DNA from 2 places in the Pseudoalteromonas sp. B160 genome. Region 1 is predicted to be linked to the other one. Evidence: predicted binding sites of a transcription regulator. Region 1 holds the regulator's gene; the other holds the start of a gene.
The links. Region 1 encodes LexA, which represses DNA repair genes until DNA is damaged. Its sites were predicted from a motif close to TACTGTATNNNNATACAGTA; they were not measured.
Positions count from the first base shown of each region.

Region 2: a site for LexA is predicted at 3,041-3,060, ahead of ruvC (crossover junction endodeoxyribonuclease RuvC). Genes of this name have one in related genera too.

Region 1 covers NZ_JARLUX010000001.1:1,636,702-1,642,041, reverse strand. The annotation lists gene P4S61_RS07605 (hypothetical protein) at 1-11, opposite strand, end outside; gene P4S61_RS07600 (hypothetical protein) at 179-559, shown strand; gene P4S61_RS07595 (PaaI family thioesterase) at 556-999, opposite strand; gene P4S61_RS07590 (hypothetical protein) at 1,121-1,915, shown strand; gene lexA (transcriptional repressor LexA) at 1,990-2,607, shown strand; partial or broken gene coxB (cytochrome c oxidase subunit II) at 3,029-4,169, shown strand; gene ctaD (cytochrome c oxidase subunit I) at 4,169-5,340, shown strand, end outside.
Region 2 covers NZ_JARLUX010000001.1:61,706-67,045, reverse strand. The annotation lists gene P4S61_RS00300 (ABC transporter ATP-binding protein) at 1-497, shown strand, start outside; partial or broken gene P4S61_RS00295 (ABC transporter permease) at 487-2,987, shown strand; gene ruvC (crossover junction endodeoxyribonuclease RuvC) at 3,109-3,633, shown strand; gene ruvA (Holliday junction branch migration protein RuvA) at 3,635-4,252, shown strand; gene ruvB (Holliday junction branch migration DNA helicase RuvB) at 4,260-5,267, shown strand.

The DNA of each region.
Region 1 (5,340 bases):
CGTTTATCCATAGTGACTACCTGTTTGTTATTAGTGCGGTATTCTATAAATTATATTGAGTTTGCCAATGTGGCAAATTGTCGCATCAACAAAATAAAACTAGCTACTCTAGATTTGGTATATACGCAAAATTAGGTTAAAGTTTGCGTTGTTATTAACGCAGGGTAAAAATGAAACAATGTCGGAAATTCAATTTTTAAATGTAGATCTAGAGCTTGAATCAAAGCAAGATATTAGTTTGTTAGTTGCAGACTTAAAAAAAAGTGCTGTGGTTTTGCATTACGATAAAGATGAGTACCGTCAACTAGCACGTATTGAGTCTAATGAAGACGTTATCTCACCAGATAAAGCGATTAACCACTTATGTGAGTTAATTGAATCTTGCTCACGCAATGCATTAAAGCAGTGGTTATCATGCTCAAAGCGCACCTTTGATATTGGCTTTGAATCAGGCACTTCGCCAAAATGCTTTAATCAAGCGCTCAGTGCCGATACTTTATTGCGTATTTCTGCTATTGGCGCAGGTATTGAAATTACAATTTATCCACTTTCAAGTTAGCCTTTTCGCTCTACAATTGCTGCGGTCATTCTTGATACGCAGCACAGTTCTCCACGACTATTGGTGATTTTTATTTCCCATACGGATGTACGCTTGCCTAAGTGTAGTGGTGTTGCTATCGCGGTTAATAAACCATTACGTGATGCTTTTAGATGATTGGCATTGATCTCCTGGCCAACACAATAAAACTTTGTAAAATCAACAGCAAAGTTTGCAGCATAACTCGCCACCGTTTCTGCAAGTACAACATTTGCGCCGCCATGCACCATACCCATAGGGTTATGATGAGCTGGGATCGCGGGCATCGTTGCTACTAAATAATCATCGCCTATTTCACTTATTTCAATGCCCATGGTTTTCATCAATGTGCCTTGACCACTTATGCCGTCATCAAGTTGCTTACATTGTGCTAGGGTGATCGGTTGATACCAAATACTCATCTGTCTACCTCACTAAGTTATTTACTAAATCAGTCTACACTTTTAAACATTTTCCTACAGTTAAGATCATAAAAATAGATAAAATGTACCTATATTATCTAACTGTTAATGGATCTTAAGGATGAAAGTAAAGGTATTTGGATGTGGTGCAATATTATTGATGAGCCTTGTTGCTCAGCCGCAGGCTGTTGCTAGTACCCAACATCAACTCGATATTGGTTTTACCGATTTAGCTGGTTTAGATGAATCTTTTTTAGGCGCACGATACCGATATTTTGCGCAAGATCTTGAATCTTTGACTGGTCCATACGAGCTAAAAGCGTATTTAAATCAAGTCAATAATTATGCTATTGGTGGGTTTGCTAATGATGATTTTAGCTATTTAAATGCCGATGCTGCCATCTATGGTCCCGCAGGATTAGTTATTAGTGCCAGCGCGCAGCGCCTCTGTGAGGATAATAGCTATTGGCAAAATACTGATTATTTAGTGAGTGCCGCTGTTGGTAAGCAAATGAATGAACAGTTACAACTAGGGTTCAATGTATATTACAGTCGCTTAGAGCGCCATGATATGTGGTTTGGCAAAGATAATGAAAGAGTCGCGGTTGAATGGACTTATGCACCTTATGTTCGTTGGACAAATATAGTTAGCAATCAAGGTTGGGATTTAGAGCTAAAGCAATTGGCAGGGCGTTATCGTTATGTGCAGGGGCAGGCGGTTTATTATGTAAATCAAGCATGGTCAGTGGGAGTCGTTGCCAATATTCGGAATCAGAAAAATCTAAAAGACAACTATGAACTGCAAACGCAATATTGGTTTAATCAACATGTAGCATTAAAGTTTGGTCTTGGATCTGCGCTTGATTCTGGAAGTGGTTTAAATAGTATGAGCTTGTTATTAACGGCGCGATTTTAAGCCAATTTATATTTGCGATTTTCAGATAACTGTATATACTCACAGTTAAATGTACTGTATGGAAAACCAGTTGTATGCGCCCATTAACGAATCGCCAAGCTCAAATTCTCGAACTTATTAAAGTTTTTATTAAAGATACCGGTATGCCGCCAACCCGTGCTGAGATTGCGCAAACGTTAGGTTTTAAAAGTGCTAATGCAGCGGAAGAACATTTAAAGGCATTAGCGAAAAAGGGCGTTATTAAAATGAAGCTCGGTGCTAGTCGAGGTATTCAGTTAGTTGAAGAGGATGAGCCGGAACAACTTGGTTTACCTCTAATAGGCAGAGTTGCCGCTGGTGAGCCTATTTTGGCAGAGCAGCATGTTGAAAGTCATTGCAAAATAGATCCACTCTTGTTTAAACCGGCTGCTGATTTTTTACTGCGTGTGCAAGGCATGAGTATGAAAGACATTGGTATTATGGATGGCGATTTATTGGCAGTACACAGCACTCAAGTTGCTGAAAATGGCCAAGTGGTGGTTGCCCGTGTTGATGACGATGTAACAGTAAAACGCCTTGAAAAAGCAGGTAAAAAAGTTTTTTTACATGCTGAAAACGATGAATTTTCACCGATTGAAGTGGATCTTGAACATGAATCTTTCAATATTGAAGGGTTAGCTGTTGGGGTGATCCGCAACGCTGATTGGATGTAAATTTTTTGATCTGTATTTTGCACCAAATTGGTGAAGTTTGGTGCATTTAATTTTTTACCGCTTTAATGGCTAGATTTTATACTTAGCTATAGCGTCCTAAGCCCTATCAAATCTACTTGTCAGCTACTTTTAGCCCTCTAATATTATCCCTAATTACAAAATAACGCGCTGATTTTTAGCTGTTATTTATGCACCAAAAAAGAATTTAATTGCTCTTAAAACTTGCTAATTGTTCATTTTTTAACTAATTGGTTAATACACTGTCTTAACAGCTACTTTAAAAGTCTAACAATTTTGCTCAATAGCATAATTTAGGGTTGCGTTAATATTCAGTAACAATAAAAAATAACGAATTGGCGCGAATAAAGCTGTGCCGCCTTTTCGCTTTGCGTTTTGCAATAGCATTTAAAGGAGCCGTCACATGGGTAAATTGAGCTCTACCTTGTGGCTTATATTGTTTGTTCTACCGCAGCAAGTATTGGCTAATAGCCAGTTTAATATGCGTAAGGGCGTAACAGATATAAGTAATGATGTTTATCAGCTGCACATGACAATATTTATTATATGTTGTGTGATTGGGGTCATCGTGTTCGCCGTGATGTTTTGGGCACTGATCCACCACCGTAAATCTAAAGGGGCAAAACCAGCCCAATTTCATGAAAGTACTAAAGTTGAAATCCTTTGGACGGCAATCCCGTTTGTGATTTTAATTGGTATGGCAATTCCTGCGACAAAAACTTTGATTGCAATGGAAGATGCTAGTAAAGCTGATCTCACGATTAAAATTACTGGTTCTCAATGGAAATGGCATTATGAGTACATGGGTGAAGATGTTGAGTTTTATTCAATGCTTGCTACACCTCAAGATGAAATAACTAATCTTGCAAATAAAAACCCTAATTACCTGCTTGAAGTTGATAAACCTTTGGTGTTGCCAATTAATCAAAAAGTACGATTTTTAATGACCTCAGACGACGTTATTCATTCTTGGTGGGTGCCTGATTTTGCAGTGAAAAAAGATGCTAACCCTGGGTTTATCAATGAAACTTGGACCAGAATTAATGAAGAGGGCATTTATCGAGGGCAATGTGCAGAACTATGCGGAAAGGATCATGGCTTTATGCCTGTGGTGGTTGAAGCTAAATCTGAGCAAGCATTTGCAAACTGGCTGAGCGAAGCTAAGCAGGCAAAAGCAAACGCTGCAATTGCTGATGCTGCATTATTAGATCAAACATTACCAAAAGAAGAATTAATGACACTCGGCGAGCAAGTCTATATGGCCAGTTGCGCTGCGTGTCACCAACCAACAGGTATGGGCTTACCAGGGTTTTCCGGCGCTCAAAGGCAGTCCGGTAGTATTAGGAGATATTAAAGATCATATTGATGTAGTGCTTCATGGTCGCCCAGGTACCGCTATGCAAGCATTTGACAAGCAGTTATCAATCAAGCAGCTAGCAGCTGTGATCACCTATAAGCGTAATGCATGGGGCAATGACACTGGGGATGTAATTCAACCGAGTCAGATACAAGCCGCGATTGATGCAACTTCGGAGGCTAAATAATGAGTAGCGTAACAGAGCAACAACATGATCAAGCTGCACACCATGATGGACATCATCATCCTGCGAAAGGTTTTAAACGCTGGCTTTATACTACTAACCATAAAGATATCGGTAGCTTATATTTAATTTTTTCGTTGACGATGTTTTTAATTGGTGGCGCCATGGCGATGGTGATCCGCGCAGAGTTATTTCAACCTGGCTTACAGTTAGTAGAGCCTCACTTTTTCAATCAAATGACCACAGTACATGGCTTGATCATGGTATTTGGTGCCGTTATGCCGGCCTTTACAGGATTGGCTAACTGGATGGTACCACTCATGATTGGCGCACCAGATATGGCATTACCACGGATGAATAATTGGAGCTTTTGGATTTTACCTTTTGCTTTTATTATTTTACTGGCATCCCTGTTTATGCCAGGTGGTGGCCTGGCATTTGGCTGGACTTTTTATGCACCACTGTCAACAACTTACAGTAACGATAATACCGCATTATTTGTTTTTGCTATTCACATCATGGGTATTAGCTCAATTATGGGCGCAATCAATGTGATTGTAACTATCGTTAATTTACGTGCGCCAGGTATGACTTGGATGAAGCTGCCGCTGTTTGTGTGGACATGGCTTATCACCGCTTTTTTATTGATTGCTGTGATGCCGGTATTGGCCGGTGCTGTGACTATGGTATTGACTGATAAGTATTTTGCAACCAGCTTTTTTGATGCTGCTGGGGGCGGTGATCCGGTGATGTTCCAGCACATATTTTGGTTTTTTGGTCACCCTGAAGTGTACATTATGATTCTGCCAGCCTTTGGCATTATCTCGACTATAGTGCCGACCTTTTCACGTAAAAAATTATTTGGTTATGCCTCTATGGTATATGCCACATCTTCGATTGCTTTACTTAGCTTTATAGTTTGGGCGCATCATATGTTTACCACAGGTATGCCTGTCGCTGGCGAATTATTTTTTATGTATGCAACTATGCTGATATCGGTGCCAACTGGGGTCAAAGTATTTAACTGGGTAGCCACCATGTGGCGTGGTTCGATTAGTTTTGAAGTGCCTATGTTATTTAGTATTGCGTTTATTGTGTTATTCACTTTAGGTGGTTTCTCTGGGTTGATGCTGGCGATTACTCCTGCTGATTTTCAATACCATGATACTTATTT
Region 2 (5,340 bases), 1.6 Mb from region 1:
ATGGTGAGCCGCTGCATGAACTTGATGAAGAAGCGCGTGCGGCATTAAGAGCTGCAAAAGTCGGTTTCGTATTTCAATCATTTATGTTAGTACAGAGTTTAACAGCACTTGAGAATGTGATGTTACCGGCAGAGCTTGCTGGTGAAAAAAATGCCAAGCAACAAGCACTCGATCTTCTGGAAAAAGTAGGTTTAAGTCATCGTATTGAGCATTATCCGTCGCAATTGTCTGGTGGTGAGCAGCAGCGTGCAGCGATTGCTCGCGCATTTATTGGCACACCAAAGATTTTATTCGCCGATGAGCCATCAGCAAATCTTGATAGCAAAAATGGTAAGTTAATTGAGTCACTGTTATTCGAGCTTAATCAGCTTCATGGCACGACGCTGATTTTAGTCACACATGATGAGGCGTTAGCAGCAAAGTGTCAGCATGTGTTACAAATTGAAGCGGGTCAATTAGTTAAAAATACCAATGAGGCTGTGGCGAATGTGGGTTAAATTAGCATTAAAATTATTTAGCCGGGAATTTCGCCGTGGTGAACTTACGGTGATTTGTGCGGCCATAGCGTTGGCGGTATTGACGGTTTTAACGCTTTCTATGGTGACTGATCGCATAGGGCAAAGCATAGCGCAAAAAAGCAGCGCCTTTATTGCCGCTGATCGCGTGCTGGCAAGCAACCATGAATTACCGGGTGAATATTTAACAACAGCAAGCGAATACAACTTACAAACCGCACAGCTAACTTACTTTGATACTATGCTGTTTGCTAATGACGGAATGCAATTAAGCTCAGTAAAAGCGGTGTCGGAGCATTACCCACTTAAGGGCGAACTAAAAGTTAAAAGCAGCTTAACCGGAGAGGTTGAAGTGGCCACGCAAGGGCCAGCTGTTGGTAATGTGTGGTTTAGTGAATCGGTATTTTATGCACTAAATGTAAAAGTAGGTGATACGGTTGAGCTTGGCGCTGCGCAATTTAATATTGAAAAAGTATTGGTGGAAGAGCCTGATGCGCCATTTAATATTTTTTCAAGTAGTCGTCGTGTGTTGTTAAATAACCAAGATGTAGACAAAACTGAAGTGATCCAGCCGGGCAGCCGTGTTTTTTACCGCCAGTTGTATGCAGGGGATGAGAGTAACCTTACTGACTTTTATAGCTGGCTAAAACCACAAATGAAAGAAAACCAGCAATGGTATGGTGTTAAAGACAGACAGTCGCCGATTGCAAATAGCTTAAACCGCGCTGAAAGCTTTTTATTATTAGCGGGGTTATTGGGCATTATTTTAGCGGCGGTGGCTATTGCCGTGTCTGCAAAGCGTTATTGCGAACGCCAATATGACCCAGTTGCGATGATGAAAACCTTAGGTGGTAGCCGATCGACAATTCGCAAAATTTACTTACTGCATTTATCACTGGTGTGTGCTTTGTCGGTCATACTTGGCTTAGCCATTGGCTATGGTTTACAAGAGATAGCTACTAGTTATTTAGCTAAATCAATGAACAATACTCTTCCTGCTGCGGGTATAAAACCGTGGTTTGTGGCGATTAGTACTGGCGTTATCTGTGCGGTGATGTTTTCAATCAAGCCGTTATTAGATTTATTTGATATTCCACCGCTTAGGGTATTACGCCGTAACTTAGGCGATAAGCTATTAGTAAGTAAAGTGCATTTAGCTATGTCGGGCTTAACAGTCTTTTTATTAATGTGGTTGTTTAGTAATAACCTTAAAATTACCGCTATTTTGTTTGTCTCCACTTTAATTTTGATTGCAATACTGTTTGTATTATCGCGGTTAATCTTTGGCAGCGGACGTAAACTAGGATTGCGCCCGGGAATAGTTGGTCATTAGCGATTGCTTCGTTGCAAAAACGTGCCAATGCTAATGCGGTACAGTTGATCAGTTTTTCGTTGGCAATAAAGCTATTGTTATTTTTAGTGGTGCTGAAAAACGATATGATCGCAGATTGGCAATCGCAACTTCCAAGCGACGCGCCGAATGCTTTTTTAGTCAATATAACCGAAACTGAATTGCCAGACGTAACAAGCTTTTTAGAGCAAAAAAATATTCAAGTATCTGAGTTCTATCCGACTATTCGTGGTCGCGTAAACGCTGTTAATGGTGAATTAGTTGCTCGCGAAGTCTCATTACAAGATAACGAGAAGAAAGACGAAGAAGCACGCGCAGGTATTGGTCGAGAGCTAAATCTTACATGGTTAGAGCAAGTCCCTGTGCAAAATGAGATCATAGACGGGCAGTGGTTTGGCGACAATGCCACCGCTGAAGCATCGATCGAAGAATCTATGCTAGAACGCTTAGATGTGAAACTGGGTGATACGCTAACATTTTTGATTGGCGCCCAGTCATTTGATGCCAAAATCACCAGTGTTCGTAAAGTTAATTGGGCTACTTTGAAGCCTAATTTCTTTATTATATTAAGCCCTGATGTACTGGCTGATTTTCCTGCGACGTATATTTCATCAGTGCGTATCGAAGCCGAGCAAAAACGCGATTTTAGTGAGCTACTACGTGCCTACCCGACAATCAACGCCATCGACGTTGACAGCTTTGTCAAACAAATACGTTCTACTATTTCGCAAGTATCGCTGGCAATTGGATTTGTACTGGCGATCGTGGTGATGTGTGGTGGCTTGGTTTTAATTTCGCAAGTGCAAGCAAGCCTTGGTGAACGGATGCAGGAAATTGTCATATTGCGTACCTTAGGCGCCAAAGGGCGGCTAATAAAAAATGCCACTTTATATGAGTTTTTATTGCTGGGCAGCGCTGCTGGTTTTGTCGCTGCGTTGGTCAGTGATGTGGCTTTATTAATAGTGCAACGTGAGATGTTTGACTTAGCAGGTAAGCTGCACCCGCATATTTGGCTTATTGGACCATTAGTGGGTGGTGTGTTTGTGGCATCACTGGGCTACTTTATGATAGCTAGAACCATGCGTAAAAATACCCAAGGGTTACTACGCTCTTTAGCCTAAAAGGTTAGCAATTAAACAAGCCCGTTTTTACGGGCTTTTTTATGCCAATAATGCACTGGTAATTTATACAGTGCTCTGGCATTATTAGCGTACTTAACTATTTACACTGATTGGGCAAGTATTGGCTATTATTTTAGGGATTGATCCTGGCTCACGATTAACCGGTTATGGGGTGATTGCCCATCAAGGTGCTAAATTTACTTATTTAGGCAGCGGTTGTATAAAACTGGCCGATCACGAGTTTCCTATTCGATTAAAAATGATTTATCAGGGGATCAGTCAACTAATCGAACAATTCTCTCCCGATCATTTTGCCATTGAAAAAGTATTTATGGCGCATAATCCTGATTCAGCTCTTAAATTAGGCCAAGCCAGAGGAGCTGCAATTGTTGGTGCGGCAATGGCTGAGTTACCGGTGTTTGAATACTCGGCGCGGCAAATTAAACAAGCGGTGGTAGGGCACGGTGGTGCCGATAAATCGCAAGTGCAGCATATGGTTAAAAATATTTTAAAATTGCCAGGCACACCGCAAGCGGATGCAGCCGATGCATTAGCCATTGCGATATGCCATGCTCATTCCGATCAAAATTTAATAAAACTAGCGGGCAGTGCCAGTAAAACCGTTAGAGGACGATTAAGGAAATAACATGATAGGTCGCTTAAATGGCATCTTAGTAGAAAAACAACCGCCAGAAATTTTGCTTGAAGTAAGCGGTGTTGGTTACGAAGTTAACATGCCGATGACGTGTTTTTATGATTTACCAAACATTGGCGAAAATGCCATTGTGTATACTCATTTTGTAGTAAGAGAAGACGCCCAGTTATTATTTGGCTTTAATAATAAAATTGAGCGAGCATTATTTAGAGAGCTATTAAAAGCCAATGGCGTTGGGCCAAAGCTCGGATTAGCAATACTTTCAGGGATGTCGGCTAAGCAATTTGTTAGCTGTGTGAATAACGAAGATGCCACCAGTTTAGTGAAACTGCCAGGTGTAGGTAAAAAAACCGCAGAGCGCCTGGTACTTGAAATGAAAGACCGATTAAAAGATTGGGGTAATGACTTATTCACGCCATTTAGTGATAATGCAGTTATAGAGCCCGCATCTGACGCACTTATTGCTAATAATGCGGCAGATGATGCAATCTCTGCGTTAGTGTCATTAGGTTATAAATTGGCGCAAGCACAAAAAACAGTAAAATCAGTGGCCAAGCCTGGTATGTCTACAGAGGTTCTGATCAAAGAATCTCTAAAATCAATGTTGTGAGTAAACCATGATTGAAGCGGATCGTTTAATAGATGCGACTGAACAAAGAAATGAAGATGTAGTCGATCGCGCGATTAGACCAAAACTATTAGCCGATTATACTGGTCAGCCCCATGTTAAACAGCAAATGGAAATATTTATAGAAGCTGCACGTAGTCGGGGTGAAGCGCTTGATCATTTATTAATATTTGGTCCGCCGAGTTTGGGGAAAACCACACTAGCAAACATTGTTGCCAATGAGCTGAATGTCAGTATTAAAACAACCTCGGGCCCAGTGCTTGAAAAAGCCGGTGATTTAGCCGCACTACTGACCAATTTAGAAGAAGGCGATGTACTTTTTATTGATGAAATACATAGGCTAAGCCCGCAAGTTGAAGAAATACTCTATCCTGCAATGGAAGATTATCAACTCGATTTAATGATTGGTGAAGGGCCCGCAGCTCGTTCCATTAAGCTCGATTTACCCGCTTTTACCTTAATTGGCGCAACCACTCGCGCAGGCTCGTTAACCTCACCACTTAGAGACCGTTTTGGTATTGTGCAGCGTTTAGAGTTTTATTCGGTGGCAGATTTATCGACTATAGTGGGGCGTTCTGCTCATTATTTAAATTTAGCCATGTGTGATGAAGGTGCTATTGAAATTGCTAAACGCTCTCGTGGTACGCCACGTATCGCTAATCGATTATTACGCCAGGTACGAGATTACACACAAGTTAAATCAGACGGTACTGTAAATGCCGAAGTAGCAGAGCTGGCACTTAATATGATTGATGTCGATAAAAGCGGCTTTGATTATATGGACCGTAAATATTTACTCGCGATCATTGAAAAGTTTATGGGGGGTCCGGTAGGGTTAGACAACTTAGCCGCCGCTATCGGTGAAGAAAAAGAAACCATTGAAGATGTGATCGAGCCTTACCTCATCCAGCAAGGATTTATCCAACGTACGCCAAGAGGGCGTATTGTGTCTGATAACGCCTATCATCACTTTGGCTTATTACCCAAACAAGAATAAAGTACATTTATTGTAGCTGTATGCGTGCGTATGGCTGCAAACCCACCTCACACATCTTCTATACTGTTCTTTT